DNA from 4 places in the Vallitalea longa genome. Region 2 is predicted to be linked to each of the others. Evidence: riboswitches for the same ligand, from Rfam matches in the RefSeq annotation. Region 2 holds a riboswitch; each other region holds the start of a gene.
The links. A riboswitch is a leader RNA that binds a small molecule or an ion and turns the genes downstream of it on or off. The one in region 2 is predicted to bind cobalamin.

Region 1: linked by a shared signal. The riboswitch ahead of QMG30_RS22950 (cobyric acid synthase) and the one ahead of QMG30_RS19065 (sirohydrochlorin cobaltochelatase) in region 2 are both predicted to bind cobalamin.
Region 3: linked by a shared signal. The riboswitch ahead of QMG30_RS02490 (DUF4430 domain-containing protein) and the one ahead of QMG30_RS19065 (sirohydrochlorin cobaltochelatase) in region 2 are both predicted to bind cobalamin.
Region 4: linked by a shared signal. The riboswitch ahead of QMG30_RS17210 (ABC transporter substrate-binding protein) and the one ahead of QMG30_RS19065 (sirohydrochlorin cobaltochelatase) in region 2 are both predicted to bind cobalamin.

Annotation. Positions count from the first base shown of each region.
Region 1 covers NZ_BRLB01000025.1:38,607-43,699, forward strand. The annotation lists gene QMG30_RS22945 (prolyl oligopeptidase family serine peptidase) at 146-1,558, opposite strand; cobalamin riboswitch at 1,870-2,038, shown strand; gene QMG30_RS22950 (cobyric acid synthase) at 2,207-3,694, shown strand; gene cbiB (adenosylcobinamide-phosphate synthase CbiB) at 3,825-4,790, shown strand; gene QMG30_RS22960 (pyridoxal phosphate-dependent aminotransferase) at 4,873-5,093, shown strand, end outside.
Region 2 covers NZ_BRLB01000015.1:96,060-101,152, forward strand. The annotation lists gene cbiD (cobalt-precorrin-5B (C(1))-methyltransferase CbiD) at 1-435, opposite strand, end outside; gene QMG30_RS19055 (precorrin-8X methylmutase) at 422-1,066, opposite strand; gene QMG30_RS19060 (cobyrinic acid a,c-diamide synthase CobB) at 1,059-2,450, opposite strand; gene QMG30_RS19065 (sirohydrochlorin cobaltochelatase) at 2,447-3,226, opposite strand; cobalamin riboswitch at 3,434-3,575, opposite strand; gene QMG30_RS19070 (hypothetical protein) at 3,713-5,093, opposite strand, start outside.
Region 3 covers NZ_BRLB01000001.1:578,485-583,577, reverse strand. The annotation lists gene QMG30_RS02500 (helix-turn-helix domain-containing protein) at 1-452, opposite strand, end outside; gene QMG30_RS02495 (MFS transporter) at 771-1,994, shown strand; cobalamin riboswitch at 2,139-2,326, shown strand; gene QMG30_RS02490 (DUF4430 domain-containing protein) at 2,481-5,093, shown strand, end outside.
Region 4 covers NZ_BRLB01000012.1:138,298-143,390, reverse strand. The annotation lists gene QMG30_RS17220 (ABC transporter ATP-binding protein) at 1-82, opposite strand, end outside; gene QMG30_RS17215 (FecCD family ABC transporter permease) at 111-1,148, opposite strand; gene QMG30_RS17210 (ABC transporter substrate-binding protein) at 1,176-2,111, opposite strand; cobalamin riboswitch at 2,246-2,420, opposite strand; gene QMG30_RS17205 (replication-associated recombination protein A) at 2,504-3,823, opposite strand; gene QMG30_RS17200 (carbohydrate-binding protein) at 4,068-4,826, shown strand; gene QMG30_RS17195 (carbohydrate-binding protein) at 5,085-5,093, shown strand, end outside.

The sequences.
Region 1 (5,093 bases), on a different contig from region 2:
AATAGTGAATATAAGGTAAAGGCAAATATTATATTATGAAAATATTTGTCTTTACCTTTTTATACATAGTAGCTTAATTGCTTGGTTAGCTTGATCCAATTAGATTTTGTTAGTTATTGATGTATTGACGGTTATACTATTGGATTCATTGATTTGATAAAATAAATTCAGCTATATCATCAGTAACTTGTTTATCTACGTTAGAAGCTATGGAATATTCAGTTGGAGAAGGAGTGCCTTCACCTTTCATAAATAGATGATTAAGCCCATCATATAATTTGAATGTAACGGTATCCTTGGATTCTAAGCTTTCTTTCCATAGATTGAAATCATCTAGAGTAACTTGGTAATCTCTTTTCCCTTGCAAGAATAACATTGGTTTAGTAATTTCTTGTGCCATTACTGTAGGTCGATAATCTTTTAGGTCCAACCAATATTTTTTACCTGTGCCTCCTAAATCTTTTGCGGTATAAGTACTTGATTCGTCAAGTGATTTTACACGATCATAAACATTTTTATAATAATCAATTTGTTGTTGCTCTTCATCAGTAACAATATTATCCAAGTTAGCTAGATAAGGAATCTGATAAACTAATAAATCTTCTAATGGCCTAGCAGAACCTGCAAGGAAGATGTATCCATTTGCATCAGGAAGTTCATTAGCTATACGAGGCATTAAATATCCTCCCAGACTATGTCCTATAATATATATACCTTTAGCAGTGATATCTTTATTGTCAACAAGATAATCATATGCATAGACTACATCATCTATGGTTTCATCATATACAGTTAATTGATCTTGATTAGCGATTATTTTATTCCTATGAGTGTAAGTCCTTTTATCATATCTGAGAACTCCAATGCCATTACTTACAAGTGAATATGCTATGTCTCTAAAAGGTTTATTTGGTCCGATAGTCTCATCTTTATCACTTGGTCCGGAACCTTGTACAAGAATAACTATCGGGTACTCATCTTTGCCTTTTGGAACAGTCAATAAACCAGATAATTTGTATTCATCTGCACCAAATTCAACGGGTATTTCTTCTGCATTTTCAGGGAGAGAAACGTCTAGGTCAGCTCCTTCAGAGGTTGGTAATAAATTAAAGCCTAGTATGGATTCGTTTTCATCAAACATGACAATACACATGAGATTGGATTTGCTACATTTACTTATTATGGTTACTGTTGTATTTTTATCCTGAGTAATTGAGTTAGTGGATAAAATCTTTTCAAAATCTCCAACCAAACCAGTAATTTGGGTATCTGCTTTTGCTAAATTATCTTCACTTAATTGATTTTGTAATTCTTTAGAAAAATTAGTATCATCAATTATGGATTTAAAGTCTTTGTTTATATATAAGTTGAATAAATCTATAGCTGTTTTTTCATACTTATTATCAGTATCATTTGATTTTTCTTGTTCTGGTGAGGTGCCATTTTCTGTGGATTCTGATTGATTGCTATCTGTGATGGGTTCATCAGATTTTGAGTAATTATTGCATCCTGAAAATGTAAGTAAAATGATTAGTGTAATTAATATAAGCTTTTTCATAATAAATCCTTCCTTTCTTATGAAGTCATTTTATTATTGATGACTTGGCTTAGACTATCTTTAATTTAATGTGGGTAAAGCGTTAAGCCTTTCATAAGCTTACTCACATAGAATATTGAAGTGGTAAAGTCCAGTTGATATTAATAGGTTACTATAATAATTAGATTATTAGACAAATATCTAAATTACAATAATTATAATATATAAACTAAATATAGTCAAGATATTGATTTTATCTTTGGTATAGAATATAATGAATTCATGTAAAAATTTAATATATGCAAATAATACTACTATGTTATAGTGTATTATTTGCAAAAGTAAGTTGTGTTTTAAGGAAACTGGTGAAAATCCAGTACAGCCACCGCTACTGTAATTTACTACTAATGTAATAGAGGTCACTGGACTTAATAGTTTGGGAAGACATTACATTGGGTTATATGTATAAGTCAGGATACTTAGCACTGATTACTTGAATATTAAATCCAGATTGCGTGTGGAGATATGGGTTTGTTTTAATGTATATTTCAATTATTCTATGACATTTCTTCAAACGATATCCCCAAAAATCTTAAGTTTTTATAATCGAATATGTTAATGATAACCTAAGTAGTTATGTAAAATAATGAAAAAATGGAGTGAATAATAATGAATAATATTATGTTTCAGGGAACTGCTTCAACTGTGGGTAAAAGCATATTGACTGCTGCTTTATGTAGAATTCTAAATGATGATGGAATTAGTGTAGCTCCATTTAAATCTCAGAATATGGCGCTTAACTCTTTTATAACAGAAGATGGAAAAGAGATGGGCAGAGCTCAAGTTGTACAAGCTGAAGCCGCACGTATTAAACCACAAGTTGAAATGAATCCGATTTTATTGAAACCTACAAGTGATGTAGGAAGTCAAGTAATTCTAAATGGTAAGATATATAAGAATATGTGTGCCAAAGATTATTTCGGTACAAAGGCAGGACTAAAACAGCACATAATGGAATCTTATAATAAGTTACAATCCAAACATGAGGTTATAGTAATAGAAGGAGCAGGAAGTCCAGCGGAAATTAATCTCAGAGAAAATGATATCGTTAATATGGGAATGGCTGAGATGGTTGATGCTCCTGTTGTCTTAATAGGAGATATTGATAAAGGAGGAGTTTTTGCTTCAATCTATGGAACAGTTATGCTTCTGGAACCTGAAGAAAGAAAGCGAATAAAAGGGTATGTCATAAATAAATTCAGAGGTGACGTCAAGATACTTCAACCTGGTATAGATATGTTCTATGAAAAATTGCAAATACCATGTTTGGGGGTTATCCCTTATGAATCACTAAAAATAGATGATGAAGATAGTGTTACTGAAAGATTTGATATGAAAGAAGAGGCAGATATCATTATAGGGGTACTGCGGTTACCACATATGTCCAATTTTACTGATTTCACAGTATTTGAATTAGAAGATAATGTATCTGTAAGGTACATAAAAGAAAATAAAGATTACGAAGGAATTGACCTTCTGATTATTCCAGGCAGTAAAAATACCATAAAAGATATGGAATATATACACAATTCATCACTGAAGGCAGGTATATATAGAGCTCATAGGAATGATGTCCCAATTATTGGTATATGCGGAGGGTATCAAATATTAGGTGAAACCATTGAAGACGAAAAAGGTGTAGAAACTTCAATGTCAAGTATTAACGGATTAGGTTTGTTAGAAATTATTACGGAAATGGAAGATAGCAAACAAACTACCCAAATAACTGGAAATATAATAGAAGATATTCCTTTTGCAGAAAAATCCTATAATCTACAAGTTAGTGGATATGAAATACATATGGGTAAAACCGAGTTGATGGGTGATAGTTTACCACTTATTAAATTACAAGATGGACGAATAGACGGTGCAATGAACGCCAAGAAAAATGTAATGGGAACATATCTTCATGGAATATTCGACAACGATGAGTTAAGAAAACTGATCCTTGATAATATAAAGAATAAAAAAGGATTGGACATTGATAGTAACATTGATTACGCTAAGCTAAAAGACATTGAGTACGATAAATTAGCAAAACTAGTAAGAGATCATATGGATATAGATAAAATAAAAGATATTATTTATAATAGATAACTCAACTTTATAATTATTAATAAGGGTAAAGTATTATAATCACGTAGACATATCATTTCTATGGAGAAGGCATGATTATAATATTTTGCCCTGCTTACTGAAATATAATAAAAAATTAGAGGTGCTATAATTGAAACCCATAATAATATTATGTATAGCCATATTACTAGATAGAATATTTGGCGACCCTGTTAATATACCACATCCTATTATATATATAGGAAAATTAATCAGTAGATTAGAAAAGACAATAAGAAAGAGTAGAATACCTTTGAAGATTGGAGGTTTCGTACTTCTAATTACGACAGTCGGAATAACATTTTTTTCTATAACCCTAGTGCTATTCGTATGTTCTAAAATTCATCCATACATACAAGATATAGTAACTACCTATTTATTATATACTGCTTTGGCTGCTAAATGTTTAAAAGATGAAGTATTAAAAGTATATAAAGCAATAGAAAAGGATGATTTGGAATTATCTAGAAAACAGTTATCTTATTTAGTTGGAAGAGATACTAACAATTTAACTAAAGAAGAAATTATAAGAGGAGCAATCGAAACAGCAGCAGAAAATACTGTAGATGGAGTACTTGCTCCATTAATGTTTATAGCTATTGGATTTATTGTAAATATGCCTGTACAATTTGTATTTATGTATAAAGCAGTTAATACACTGGATTCTATGGTAGGATATCTCCATGTTAAATACAAAGATATTGGTTTCGCTTCTGCTAAGACAGATGATATATTTAATTATATTCCAGCTAGGTTAGGAAGCTTTTTTATGTTGTTAGCTGGAGGAGTACTCAGATATGATTTTAAAAAAGGATTAAAAATATTGAGAAGAGATAATAAAAATCATAAAAGTCCAAATTGTGGCTATCCAGAATCAGTAGTTGCAGGACTGTTGAATATTCAAATAGGTGGAACTAATACATATTTTGATGAGGTTGTGGTGAAACCAACCATTGGTGATCCTGGAGAAAAATTGAATGGTAAGCATATTGTTAAATCTACTAGTGTAATATATGTTTCTGAGATTATAACACTAGTTGTGATATGTTTAATTATGTTTTCAATATCATTTATTTAATTTATAATTCTTAATTTGTCTGCATTAAGTTACTTGTTAGAATAAGATTGATCAATTGTTTTACTAGAAAGGAATGAAATATATGAATAAGCACGGAGGATTCTATGGTAGACAGGGAGTTGTTGATTATAGCGTTAATATTAATCCGTTAGGTGTATCAGATAATATAAGACAAGCTATAATATCTAGTATAGATAATATATGTAAATATCCTGATATTGGAGGGAATGCAGCAAAAGAGGCGATTAGCAAACATCTTAATACAGATGTTGATAATATAATTATGGGGAATGGTGCTAGTGA
Region 2 (5,093 bases):
TTCTATTTCTTCCATAATACTTTCAACTGACTGTGTTATCATTTTGAGTGGTGTAGGATTAATGGCATAATGGTTAATAGGTACCTGTAATCCTTCCTTAGTAACTATACCCACTCCTTTACCTCCAATGATATTGATTTTATTATCATCCCGCTTTATTACCTCAGCAAAGATTTCAACACCATTAGTAATATCTGGATCATCACCAGAATCTTTCACTATACAACAAGATGCTTTATCTTCATCAAACTTACATTTATGAACATCCAAGTTTAAATTCCAACCTTTTGGTGTGATGATTTTAACTGAATCAATCTTCTCTTGATTTTTCAACATATAACAAGCAGCTTTCGTAGCGGCTGCAGCACAAGAACCAGTCGTATATCCTGTTCTTAATTTTTTACAGCCTTTGTATATGTATCTACTGTTTTGCAAGTTTTTTCACCGCTTCTCTTAGAACTGCATTAATTATCGCTACTGCAATAGTACTTCCACCTTTTCTACCTTTTGTTATTATTGAAGGAATATCTTCTTCCCATAGAGCATCCTTAGATTCAGTAGCCCCTACAAATCCTACCGGAACACCAATTACCGCTTTTACTGAACCAATTTTATTTTTATTACTTTGATCTATAAGTCTAAAAAGTGCCGTTGGGGCATTTCCTACAGCAAAGACTTTATCCCCTGGCATCTCTAGAGCTAAATCTACTGCTGCCATTGAACGTGTAATACCTTTTTCTTTAGATATTCTATAGGCCTCATCTGATCCCACTAAACACTTAATTCTAATACCTAACTGCTCTGTAAGTTTTTTGCTAATACCTGCTTTTATCATTTGTGTATCAGTAATAATTGTACAACCACTTGCAAAAGCTTCTAATATGATATTCTCAACTTGGTTTTTAAATAACAAAATGTCCTCATATATAAAATCTGTCGTTGTATGGATAACTCGTTGCATAATACTTAATCTCAATGGTGTAAGATCTGTATTTTTCATGCTCTCATATATAATCCTGAAACTCTCTTCTTCTATCTTTCCTGGGTTTTTTATAAAATCATGCATTGTTTATCTCCTTTTGTCTCTTTATTATAGATGCTGTATACAGAAATTTTTCTGGTATTGATGGTTCAGCTGGAAAATAAATATGAGGGTACATACCATATGCATTTTTATACAATTTTCCGCAATACCATATCTTATTACCTTTTTCTCCTATGACATATGTAGGTTCTTCCTCTGTTCTATCAACCACTGATCTATGAAATTCGTGAGCTCTAAATACAGTATCTTCATCAAATAGAGGGGTTCTCCCTTTAGTTTTTATAGAAACATAACCGAAATTCTGAAGTCTTTTTTTCATATAAGCTCCACCTTTAAATATTCCTACCATTCTATAAGTTTCACTTTCCAGATTGGTTATTGTTTCGTGAAGATACATGTAACCACCACATTCTGCATATATAGGAATATTCTCATCAGCTTTTTCCTTAATATCTTGCATTAAACTCATGTTATTAGATAATTCCTTAGCAAATACCTCTGGATAACCTCCTGCTAAATATATACCATCACATTTTTCTGGTAATAACTTATCTTGTAATGGACTAAAATAATGAATTTCAGCTCCTAGTCCTTTCAACATTTCTATATTCTCATTGTAATGAAATGAAAAAGCCTTATCCTTTGCCACTGCAATATGCACACCATAAATTTTATTAGATTTTAGTATATTTGTATCTTCTAACATTTCTGTATTATTGGCTATTTCAATTAACTTATCAATGTCTATGGTACTTGTTATAGTCTCAGCCAATTTATTCACCTTGGCAGTGATATCCTCTATTTCACTACTTTGAATCAATCCTAGATGTCTACTTTCCAACTTAACATCATCTAATTTCGGTAGATAGCCTATTACTGGAACATTAGTATTTTTCTCAATAGTTTCTTTTAGTATTTCATAATGTCTTCCTGACATAGGAATATTGATGATTACTCCTTCTAAAGAAACATCTCTAAAAGTTTTCATGCCATGCACTATTGCTGCTGCACTAGTTGACATACCTTTTGCATTCATTACTAAAATAACTGGTGCTTTCAGTATCTTAGATATATGTGCTGTACTTCCTAGCATAGGCTCTTTTCCATAGCCATCGTATAATCCCATTACTCCTTCAATAATATTTATATCCGCTTCTTTACTGTATTTATTAAATAAATATATATTCCTCGATTCTTCTAGAAGCCATCCATCTATGTTAATGCTTGGTCTACCAGTCACCGTTTCATGAAATCCTGGATCTATATAATCAGGACCTACTTTATACGGTTGTACTTTTAATCCTCTTTTGCACAATGTAGCCATTAATGCTATAGTAAGGGTTGTTTTTCCTGTTCCACTGTGTGGTGCAGATATTATTAGCCTAGGGTTTGTTTTATTGGTCATTGATTATCCACTGCTTCCTTTAGATGATTGATATATATTTTTCTGATAGCTTCATTAGCACCTAATCCTTTGGTTATTGTTTTAACTTCTATGTTGTTGGTCGATAATATATTTTTCCATGAATCATCTTCATCACCTGCCATGTCATTGTGTGCATGGTCTCCTGCAACTATCAAAAATGGCATAAGGACTGTTTTACTGTACTTATCTCTTTTCAGCCTTTTTATAACTGATTCTATACCATCTTCTATAGTTCCTATGAATATGGGTAATTGTTCATTCTCAATAAGATATTGTAAATAATAGTAACTGGCATTAGCATAATGTTCTGTACCATGCCCCATCAGTACTACAGCTTCATCAGGCTCTACTTGTGGAATATAAGTTTTCAATGCTTCTATGACTTGTTTATAATCATTTTTATGATACAGTAAAGGGTTAGAAAGAGTAATATGTACATTCTTATTATGATTCAATATATTAACGATAGTTTTAATCTTATCATATTCAAAACCTGGTATTATGTGGGTCGGTTGAACAATTATTTCTTCGAACCCTTCTTCAATCAATTGTTTTATGGCTTCTTCAGGTGTGTTAATAAATATATTTTCTTTCTTTAACTTTCTTAGGATAATATTAGAAGTAAATGCACGTACTACATTATAATCGGTAAAAGTTGTTTCTATTAATCTTTCTATAGGTTCTATTTGTTCTTTTCTTGCTTGTTCATAACTACTCCCAAAACTTGTAACAACTATGGCTTTTTTCTTATTCAATACAACTACCTCCTTTTTTCTAAAATACAACTAAGGAAAGACCAAAGAGGCTACGCCCTCTGAAAAGATTTTAGGGAAAATTATCGTATTCATTAAAAAACTCTTATCTACAACGAGATAAGAGCATGATATTAACAATATTTATTAAATAGTCTAATAAAATAGTTACACCCTTAGTCCCTCGCAAAGTTTTTACGTAAATAATACGTAAGTGTATAAGATTAAATAGGTATTCTGACTTTAATGATTTCCTATAACGAAAAACATTACACAGTGGCGTGACCGTTCAGGATTCTAACCTGATTCCCTTTAAAGATATTATTAACATCTTTAAACATATTGCTATTCAATCATTATATTTAATTGTTAGTATTCACAGATAAGAACTATGAATCACTATCCTTTTCTAATAATCAATTAATCTAATAATAAATCATATAATGCTGCATGTCAATGTATTCATCTATGATTGAGGTTATCTTGATTTTATCCTATCAACCAATCTAATTCAATATCATCAATAATCCATCTATCACCCTTTTTTATCATATGGAAAATATATTTGAACAAATTATCTTCGTCCTCATACATAAGTATGGCTATTTTATTTTCTTCATCAATGTCAAAATTCATTTCAGGTCCTATTTCACTACTATTTTGTAATACATAATGTAAACATCCAAAAGATGTATCTATCTTATCAGCTTCTTCATCTTGACATAACTCATTCAAACGTTCAACAATCTCTATTGAATCCAAATCCAGTGACCTCAACTGTAAATATTGCATGGTTACTTCTTTTATAGTAATTGGATATGGTGGTAAATCAAATGATATTCTATCTAATTGAAACTTTTCACCTATCAGATTGTAATAATAATTAACATGGTAATGGTATGTATAGCTATCTGATCTACTTTTTTTATATCCATCATATTGACCATCCTGGTTTTCATCAACTAAAACATCCTCACCATCCCCAGAAGGGCAAACACAGCAATCTATCTTATAAATCTTATCATCTTTTAATCCATAAAGGACAAATCCTTGTATATTTACACCGTTTGTTAATCCACAATATAAATATTTATTGGGAAGGTTATCTAGTTTTACCAGATTAATATTATTAATAGAATACCCTGTACTAACATAATCACCCTCTAATTCCTTGACATTTCCTTCTTTCAATCTCAAAACATATACTTCAGAAAAATATTCATAACTCAAATCGTTATTTATTAGACTTGTTCCGATTATGAATTCCGATACCCCATCAACATCCATATCCTCTTCCTTGAAATATACTATTTGTGTATCACTATCTTTTTTATTAATGTATTCTATAATTTCTTCTGGTATAGCATCATATGCTCTTTTATTCTTACTATCCTCTTCTTGATCCTCATTATCTTTATTGTCTCCATTAACACTAATAACACGATTTCCAACCCATTCATCAATTGTTTTTGGTGGTTCATTACTAAATTTTTCATTATCTACATTGGAAAAATAACATATACCATCTTCTCCATCAATAGCTGTCATAAATTGATTCTTAATATCGTCAACCATGACGATAGCAGAATTTCCATATCCTTTTTTACCAAAAATACGGACTTTCATTCCAAGATTATCTTTATCTTCTATATCACGATAATACTGTGAAATATCAATGAATTCCTCATAATATTCTCCTACCAACTCTTTAAATATATCTTCTTGCTCATTTTTGTAACAAATCCCCACTGATTTAGCTGATGGTAAAGGTGTTTCTATAAGTTCAGCTAACTCTGTTCTATTATTTTTTGTATCCTCATTATCTGCTTCATCATTATCTTCATCAGGTAGTTCTTTTTGCTCAATTCCC
Region 3 (5,093 bases), on a different contig from region 2:
AAATCATCATTTTTTTTAAGGAATAAAGATTCTTTGATAAGGTCTATTGATTTATAATAATCGTGATTTATCTCCATTTCACATATTGATTTTAGATATAATATATACTGCTCGTTTTGCGGGGTTTGAAAATCGGTATGATGTTCCATTATAGTCAGTTGGTCGTTGAGACCAGTATAATCACATGAATTTATTAATAAACTTACTTTCTTTTTAGTTGATATCATAAAATCAGGATCATCATAGTCAGAAAATTTTAATAAATCTATTATGTCGTTACCTAGTATTTTAGACATTTCAACTATCATATTAGTTGATGGAGCTACTTTTCCTGTTTCGATTAGACTAATATATTTACGGCTACATTGTATAGTATCAGCTAATCTTTGTTGAGAGATATTATTAGAACGTCTTATTTCACTAAATTCTTTTCCAAATCTATACAAATTCATTATTTCACTCCTATATTGAGAAATATCATACTCTTTAATGTTTATGGGCTATGATGATATAATTAGACTACTAGATAATATATTAATTATAATTATTATATATCAGTAAAAATAATACTACAAGTAATAAAAACAATCTGCCAAGAAGCATTTTGCATGCAGCTGAATTATTATTGTAGATTATTGGCTTACTCCCATATAATATTGAAATGGGAAAGTTGAGTAATTAATATTTATTAGTGTAAAGCGAAAATAGAATATCCATAAATTGTAGTGTCAAATAATATAATATTTAGTAGTAATTATAGGAGGAGTTTTATGTCAACAAAAATAAATAAAAATGGTTTTAGATATCTAGTATTGGCTCAAATAATTTCTGATCTAGGAAATTGGTTTTACACAGCGGCTTTAAGTGCTATGGTATATATTATTACCCAGTCATCTTTAGCTTTGTCTTTTACATTAATTTTCAGTTTGCTTCCTTCTGCTATTTTTTCATTCGTGGGTGGAGGTATTAGTGATCGTTTTAATGCAAAAAAAACATTAATATTAATGGATGCAGTGAGAGCTGTTAGTATATTGTTTGTTTTGTTTTTTAAATCATCAGATACATTATATATTGTATATGTAGTTGCCTTCATGAATTCAATATGTGGTGCTTTACATACTATTTCTAAAAATGTCATCATTCAAAAGTTATTTAAAGGAGTTGAACTTAGAAAAGTTATTTCAAGACTTAGAATGTATTATGAACTTACTGTCATTTTCGGTTCTATGTGTGGTGGAATGATATTGGCTTACTTGGGTTTCTATACAGTAGTTATAGTTAATTCAGCTTCATTCGTAGTAGCTATGATATTCGTGCTATTGATCAGATATAATAATAAAACTTCTGTAGTTGTAGAAAAAGAGGAAAAAATTAGTTTTATAAATCTACAAAAAGAAGGATTTAAATATATATTTTCAAATGGTACATTAAAAGAAATCGCTTTGTATAAGATGTTTTATACTGTTGCAGGAGGAATACTTAATATCTTGCCAGCTATTATTGCTTTAGGCAGATTTAATTATGGAGAAGAGGGTACAGGATTCATATTTGCAAGCATTGGGGTAGGATCAATAATTGGAGCATGGCTTAATGGTATAATAAAAACAAAAGAATATAGTAATAAATATATGGCTTATGGTGCAATTGTTTTCGTATTTGGATTCATAATACTTATGTTAGCACCTAATTTCTATGTGGCTCTTGTTGCCACTGGTATTGTAGGGGGAGTTAGTATATTCTTACAAACTTATACAGAAGGTAGCTATATGGTTTTGGTGGACGAAGCATTTGTTGGTAGGGTAAGTGGCACATTTTTATTTATTACTTATGGAGGGATAACTATCTCTTTAGGTATATTGGGAGCTGTACTGAAAGAGCATTTTATGTTGACTTTGTTTATATGCATAATCATAATACTCATTCCTAATATATTGAATTTGTTGATAAAAGCATATAGTAGAAAAAATGATAAAGAGTATATATTCGAGAAATGATAGAATGAAATGAAATTCAGTTGTAGGTTAATTTAATTAACTAATTATTAGAATTTATTAATATTATAATGTTTTTTGTAATTTTTTATTATTAGTACTATAGGGTATTGAAATGATAATTATAGGCTGTTATAATTGAGTAACAATTGAAGATTGATATTTGGTCAGCTAATTAATTTTAGTTGTTAAAAGGGAAGCTAGTGAGATTCTAGCACAACACCCATTACTGTAAATGAATACAAGGCTTTTATAACCATTGAACCATAGGTTTGAGAAGGAGAAGCTAAGGTTAAGTCATGAGTCAGGAGACCTGCCAATTATCTTATTACAAACCTTTGGGATAGGAGGTTAATTGTAAAAGCTGTTAAAACTTTTATAATGCTTATAATAATGTGTTGATTATATAATTAAGCTATCTCATATGGAGATAGCTTTTTTTGATATCAATTATTATTAACTATCCAAATATAATTTTTGGAGGATAATATGAAAAGGATCAAAACAAAAGTATTACCAATTTTATTTTCAATCTTAATGATTGTATCATGCATTACACCTATATACGCACAGGAGAGGGGAACCCTTGATATTACACTAGCAAGTGTAGAAAATTTTGATAACAATCAAGATGCAATGTTTAACTTTAGTGTAGTAAATACAACTAATGAAACGTTACAAGCCAATTTGATTGTTGGACTTTACGAGAATAACACTAACAAAATGATTACATATAACTATGTTAATGATGAAATCAAGGCAAACAGTGATAAGAATTGGGGTACTTGTATACCAATTCCTGCTGATGGCGAATATAAAATCAAGGCTTTCGCATGGGATAATATGCATAATCCAGTTACTTTAAGTAACACTTTGATAGTTAACCAGCATCAAGAAGTTATAAGTATAGATGAAAAAGTTGATGAGGCCATTAAGCAAGCAGTCAAGTATCAATTGGATGCGGTAGGTGAACCAGGAGTTGCTACTATTGGAGGAGATTGGACAGTATTTTCTCTAGCAAGGTCAGGATTAGAAATACCAGAAAAGTATTATGAAACTTATTATGATAAAGTTGTAGGTAGAGTAAAAGAAGAAAGTATCAAAGATAAAAGAAGATGGGATGATAAAGTCACAGATGTTGAGAGAGTCTGCTTAGCCCTTTCTTCAATTGGAAAAAATCCAGCAAATGTAGATGGTATTAATTTACTAGACTATATATTTAATAAGGCTGAGAATTTCCCAGAGATAAAACCAGATGGAGAATTAGGACATAGACAAGGTGTCAATGAACTAAGTTTTGCATTATTGGCTATAGATGCGAAAGATTATAAAAGTGAAACTGGCATAACAAGAGAAAAGATAATAAATAGAATACTTAATGACTATCAAATCAAAGATGGAGGATTTGCATTAAGTGGTGATACATTAGATGTAGATACTACTGCAATGACTATTCAAGCTCTAGCACCTTATTATGATAGTAATGAAGATGTGAAAGCTGCTATAGATAAAGCTGTTGATAAATTATCTAAGCTACAGGGCAGTGATGGAAAATATGAAATCTCATTTGTTGGTAGTGAATTGACTAAACCATCAGAGACAATATCACAGATCATAGTTGCATTGACTTCACTTGGTATCAATCCTCATACTGATAGTAGATTCGTCAAAAATGATAATAGTTTAATAACTGCTTTACTTACATACATAGATTCTACTGGTGGATTTAAACATGTTCTTGACGAGAATGTTGATGGTATGGCTACTGATCAAGGACTATATGCATTAGTTGCTTATGATAGATTAGTAGAAGGCAAAAATACATTATACGATATGTCTGATGTCGATTTCAGTTCAGTAGGAACAGTTCAATTATCTATTGAAAAGAGAATAATAGGTAAAGGTGATACAGTAAGTCGAACATCCGTAGATTTATATGAAAAAGATAATGTATTTGATGTATTGAAAAGGCTTGTAGATGAAAAAGGCTTATCTATGAAGTGTACATATAATGATAAATACGGAAGTCGTTATATTGTATCAATAGATGGAGATGGAGAATTTGACCATGGTAATGGTTCAGGGTGGATGTATTATGTAAACGGTGAATTGCCTAACGTTGGTGTATCAGCGTATTTCCCTGAAGATGGAGATGTTATCAGATTAAGATATACTACGAATTGGGGTGCGTTGGAAGAACCTCTAGTAGATGTATTAAAACATAAAATCACAGAAGCAGAAAAATACTCTAAGGATGATTATACTGTTGGATCTTTCCAAGTGCTTGAAGATGCTATCAGTGATGCCAAGGTAATTACTGAAGATGACAGTTATAATAGTACCGAGGATTCAAAAGAATTAATAATAAGTGCCAAGATAGGTGAATTAAACAAAGCTATTGAAGGATTGGTAGAAGACAAAAATGATAAGCCTGTAGTTGCTCCTGATACTATTCCAGAGGATTTTGAAAATGACTTATGGCTTAATTCCAATTTCAGAATCATGGAAGTAGGAGATACATATGACTTAACAGCAAGACGTGTACCTGAAATAATTGATGATCCTATAAGTAACAGAGTAGCTCATCCTACATACCATTACAATGTTATAAAAGGTGATAGTGTAGAAATTGGTGCAACATCCGATAATGGAGTCAACAAAATAGAAGCTGTCAGCGTGGGAACTAGTGTTATTGAAGTTACATATGATGCGACTCACCAATATAATAGAGATTTCGGTGCTTGTTCTGACGTTAACAAAGCGTATATCGTTGTAGATGTAACAGATGGGGAAGATAAAGGTATAGATATAAAAACAAGTATAGACCAAAGGAACTATGACACTATATATTATGCTGAGGGAAATACAACTGATTATACTTTTGACGTAGATTTAACAGGTAGTAACGATGTAAAAGTATTATGTAATGACAATATAATAGAGCCAAATGATAATAAATATACTGTATCTCTTGAAAATAGAAGCAATATCATAGAGATAAACGCTACAAATGAAAATGGTACAGAAAAATTATTCTATGTTATAGATGCAAGAAAAATAGAAATAGATATAGAAAATATGTCAAGAGAAGATGAAACAATA
Region 4 (5,093 bases), on a different contig from region 2:
TGTCGAAATTGATAGATAAATCATTCAATATGCTTTTTTGTCCATAATTGAAACTTAGATTTTTTGTGCTAACTACACTCATAATATTCATTCCTTTTGATTATGTTGGTTTATAGAACTTTCTTTTTATTCTGATATAGCAAAAACAAGAAAAATGGAACTCCAAAAATCGATGTTATAATTCCTACCGATAATTCACCAGGGGATATGATAGTTCTTGCAATAGTATCACATAATATCATAAAAATAGCTCCAACAAGCATAGCAAGTGGTATTAATTTCTTGTGATCCGGACCATTAATTATTCTTATTATATGAGGTATTATTAGTCCAACGAAACCTATAATTCCACTAGCTGATACAACCACTGCTACCATGATTGATGAGACCCCCAATATGATTTTTTTCGTTTTATTAACATTGATTCCTAAACTTCCAGCAGCATCGTCACCTAACAACATTAAATTCAATTCTTTTGAAAACACCATCAGTATAATAGAACATATAATCACACAAGGTGCTATAACTGCAACTTCCGACCAACTTGACGTACTGAAACTTCCTAGTGTCCATAAATACACTTTTTCTAGTTTATCTCTATTTAATAACATAAGTAGAGACATTAGAGCAGACAATAAATAGTTAATAGATATACCCGCCAACAATAATGTTGTAGTAGGAAGTTTTTTACCAATTGCAGATATTTTTAGAACTACTATAACTGTAAGCATAGCTCCAACAAAGGCAAATATACTTACTCCTGTAAAAGCAAATATATGTTTATCAAAATTAAATATCAAACCTATTGTTGCCCCAAGAGCTGCTCCTGATGAAATTCCAAGCACAAAAGGGTCAGCCATAGGGTTCTTGAATACTCCTTGAAATGAACATCCCACAACTGAAAGTGCTCCTCCAGTGAATAAGGCTAATATTATTCTTGGCAATCTTAGATTAGTTATTATTTTAATGTGAGAATCCTTAATACCTTCTAAGGACACTAAATCATCTAAAAACGGTATTTTATTTAATAGAATCTTACTACTTTCAATAAAATTAATTTTTACCGAACCAAAACCGCATGCTATAATAACAACTGCTATAAGTATCAGTAAGCTTATAATTATATTGCTTTTTCTATATATCTTCATAATAATAACCTGCTTTGCTTAGTATGTCTATTCTAGTACTTCCGGATGGAAAATTTTAACTAATTCTTCTAATCCAACAACAAGTCTTGGACCTTGTCTGAAAAAAACATTTTCATCTGTTTCATATAATCTACCTTCTTTTACTGCTGTTAGATCTTTGTATCCTTCTAATTGTTCAATTTTACTCTTGGAATCAAATTTATTAGAACATATTACTATTTCTGGATCTTGGTCGACAAGCTGTTCTATACTATAAGACCAACCAGTAGCATCCTTAGCAATATTTTCTGCTCCAGCGCTTTCTATTAGTTTTCCTAGAAAAGTCTCTCCAGTTGCTGTAGAGTTATGCTCACCATAGCCTACAACAAAATATGCTGTTGGTTTTTCTTTTCCTTCTACAGCTTTTGTTAGTTCAGAAACTTTGTCTTTCATATCATCAATTATTTTATCTGATTTATCTTTTACATTAAGTACTTTGCCAAGTGTAGCTATATATTTATATGTGTCGTCAAATCCTCCCGTTAGTGCTAAAGCCAAAACAGTAATTCCCTGCTGTTGTAACTGAGTAATAGTTTCGTCAGATACATGAGCTGATACAAGAACAATATCTGGACCAATTTCTACTATTCTTTCAATATCGGGTTGTGTTAATTCACCTAAAGATTCTATATCTTCCACTTCACTAGGGTAATCACAATAATCTGTTCTACCAACAAGTTTATCTCCTGCTTCTAGGGCAAATATTGTTTCTGTGAATTCTGGTGATAGTGAAATTACAGTTTCTGGTTCTTTTTCGATTGTTATATTATTACCATACTTATCTTCTACGTCCATAGGATATGTAATCGCTTCATTCTCTTGTTTGTCAATTGAAGTATCCGTTTTATTATTACAAGCACCTAAACTAAATACCAATGTCATAATTAACATTAAGGATAATAATATTTTTGATAATTTTTTCATAAAAATTAACCTCCATAGTTATTTTAATAATCGGCTTTTATGCATATGTAGCAAATTATTTATAAACAACAAAAAACTGTGCTGAGGCACAGTTAGATTACAAATAAAATGTATCTACACTCTCCCACCGAAAGCTGAAACATCATAAAAAGGCAGGTCTCCTGGCTTATGGCTTGACTTACTCTCTAGTCTTCTCGGTCTCCCAATGACAAAATTAGATTTCATACCATTTACAGTAGCGGGGGCTGCAGCGGCATCTGACCGCTTTCCCTTTTTAACTCTATGAGTACCTTTTCATATATAAAATTTTCACAACTCATCATATATAACTAATATATTCATAAGTTATCTATATTATATACTTATCATAAGATATGTCAAGATAAATGATCTTATCTGGTTTTAATTTTCTTAAAATGTTCGATTATATTTTTTTCATAACCCTGCATAGTAGGTTCATAATATTTTTTGTCCATTAATTCATCTGGCAAATACTGTTGGTCAACATAATGATTATCATAATCATGAGCATATTTATAATCAATTCCATGTCCTAATTTTTTGGCACCACTATAATGACTATCTTGCAGATGAGGTGGAATCGCATCAATTTGTATTCTCTTGACATCTGCTAGTGCTTTATCTATGGCGAGATATGCAGCATTACTTTTGGGAGCACAAGCTACATAAGTAGCTGCTTGTGATAGTATTATTCTTCCTTCAGGCATCCCAATAAAGTTAACAGCTTCAGCCGCAGCTACAGCAACCTGTAAAGCCTGTGGATCAGCATTTCCTACATCTTCAGAAGCACATATCACTATTCTTCTAGCTATAAATTTGGGATCTTCTCCTGCATAAATCATTCTAGCCAAATAATATACAGCAGCATCTGGATCCGAACCTCTCATACTCTTGATGAATGCTGATATAGTATCATAGTGATTATCACCATTTTTATCATAATTGATAACCCTTTTCTGAATACATTCAGCAGCAACTTCTATAGTAATATCAATTATACCTTTCTCATCTGGTTCAGTAGTCAATATTCCTAATTCTACTGCATTAAGAGCTGCTCTAGCATCTCCATTGGCTCTGTCAGACAAGAATTCCAAAGCATCTTCTTCTATCACAGCATTAAAGTTTCCTAGTCCTTTCTCTTTATCTGTTATGGCTCTCATAATTAGTTTACTTATATCTTCTTTATCAAGAGGTTTCAATTCAAATACTCTAGATCTTGATACCAGAGCACTATTCACCTCAAAATACGGATTTTCTGTAGTTGCACCTATAAGTGTAATAGTGCCATCTTCAACATATGGAAGAAGTGCATCTTGCTGAGCTTTATTGAATCTATGGATTTCATCAATAAATAATATCGTCTTGCCTAAAGTCATTCCAATCCTATTTTTCGCTTCATTAACTACTTTTTCAATATCCTTCTTACCGGATATTGTAGCATTTAATTGTACGAATTCAGCTTTTGTGGTATTTGCTATTACTTTTGCTAATGTAGTTTTACCTGTTCCAGGTGGTCCGTAAAATATTAGTGAACCTAGTTTGTCTGCTTTTATAGCTCTATATAATAATTTACCTTTACCAATTATATGTTCCTGACCAACAACTTCTTCTATTGATGTTGGACGTAACCTAGCTGCTAAAGGGGATTCTGTCTCTAATGTTTTTTCTCTCATCATATCAAATAAATCCATATCTATCTCCTCTGTCATAATAGTAATTCTAAGTTTTCTAATGATCTTATTATTATTAACTAATTATTTATTAATTATATCATACATAACTATAGTTACGCTATAATTCATTATCCTATTTAATCAAACTAATCAGAAATAATTATCCTTTTGTTTAAATTATGTATATTAAGTATTCAATTTGTTGATTGACTTTAAAATATATTGTAATATACTATATATTATCAGAAAAGGAGGAATTTTCATGAAAAATAAGCATTTCAAAAATTTAGTAACTTTTATTATTTGTTTTATTTTTATGCTTAACATTACTGATTTTAGTATTTCAGCTCAAACACCTAATGTTCAATTATATTCTACCATAATAGGAACAGGGCAACATTATGATCATGGTCGTGCTGTTTACACATATTATACAACTGGGTATATATATGTTAATAATTTAAACAGCAACAAAAAAGTGTCAGTACACTATACTTATGATGGTATTAACTGGTTAGATCAACCTGCTACTTATTTAAAAACTTTAAAAAATGGGTCAGAAGTTTGGAGTTATAGAACACCCGATCACCCTTACGCGGCAATGTCGAGAGATTGTACTTATAATTGTAGATTTGCTATTAAGTATGAGGTTAATGGTAACACATATTGGGATAATAATAATGGACAAGATTATTTTATTCAATATAGCAATAATCGTTACAATGCTCCTTACATATTATCTAAAAGCGTTGTTACGTTACACTATCCTTTAGGTACTTACAGCGGCCGTAATTATCTTTACTTAAAAGATTTAGGTCCCGATAAGTCAGTTAAGGTACGTTATACAGCTGACAATTGGTTGACCTATAAAGAAATCAATGCCTCTCATTTTATAAGCTATGATAATAATGTTGAAGAATGGTATTTTGATTTAGATAAAAAATATGAGTTTGCTATTGGTTACACAGTTAACGGTATTACTTATTGGGACAACAATTTCGAATCGAATTATAAGAAATAAGATACCAATTAATTTATTATATTGTTTTTTATCATATACCATAATTATTATCAAAATCAAATAAATTGTATACTTATTTTTTTAGATTTACATGTATAGTTATACTAATACTGTAAAAATTATCACCCATTTAACATATAATTTATTAACTATTTTTTATAATGTTATAATATTTTATTATTAATTAATATTCTGTTTATTAATTGACATAAATTTATTTAGCTATTATAATATATTTTGAAAAAGGAGGAATTTATTATGGAAAAA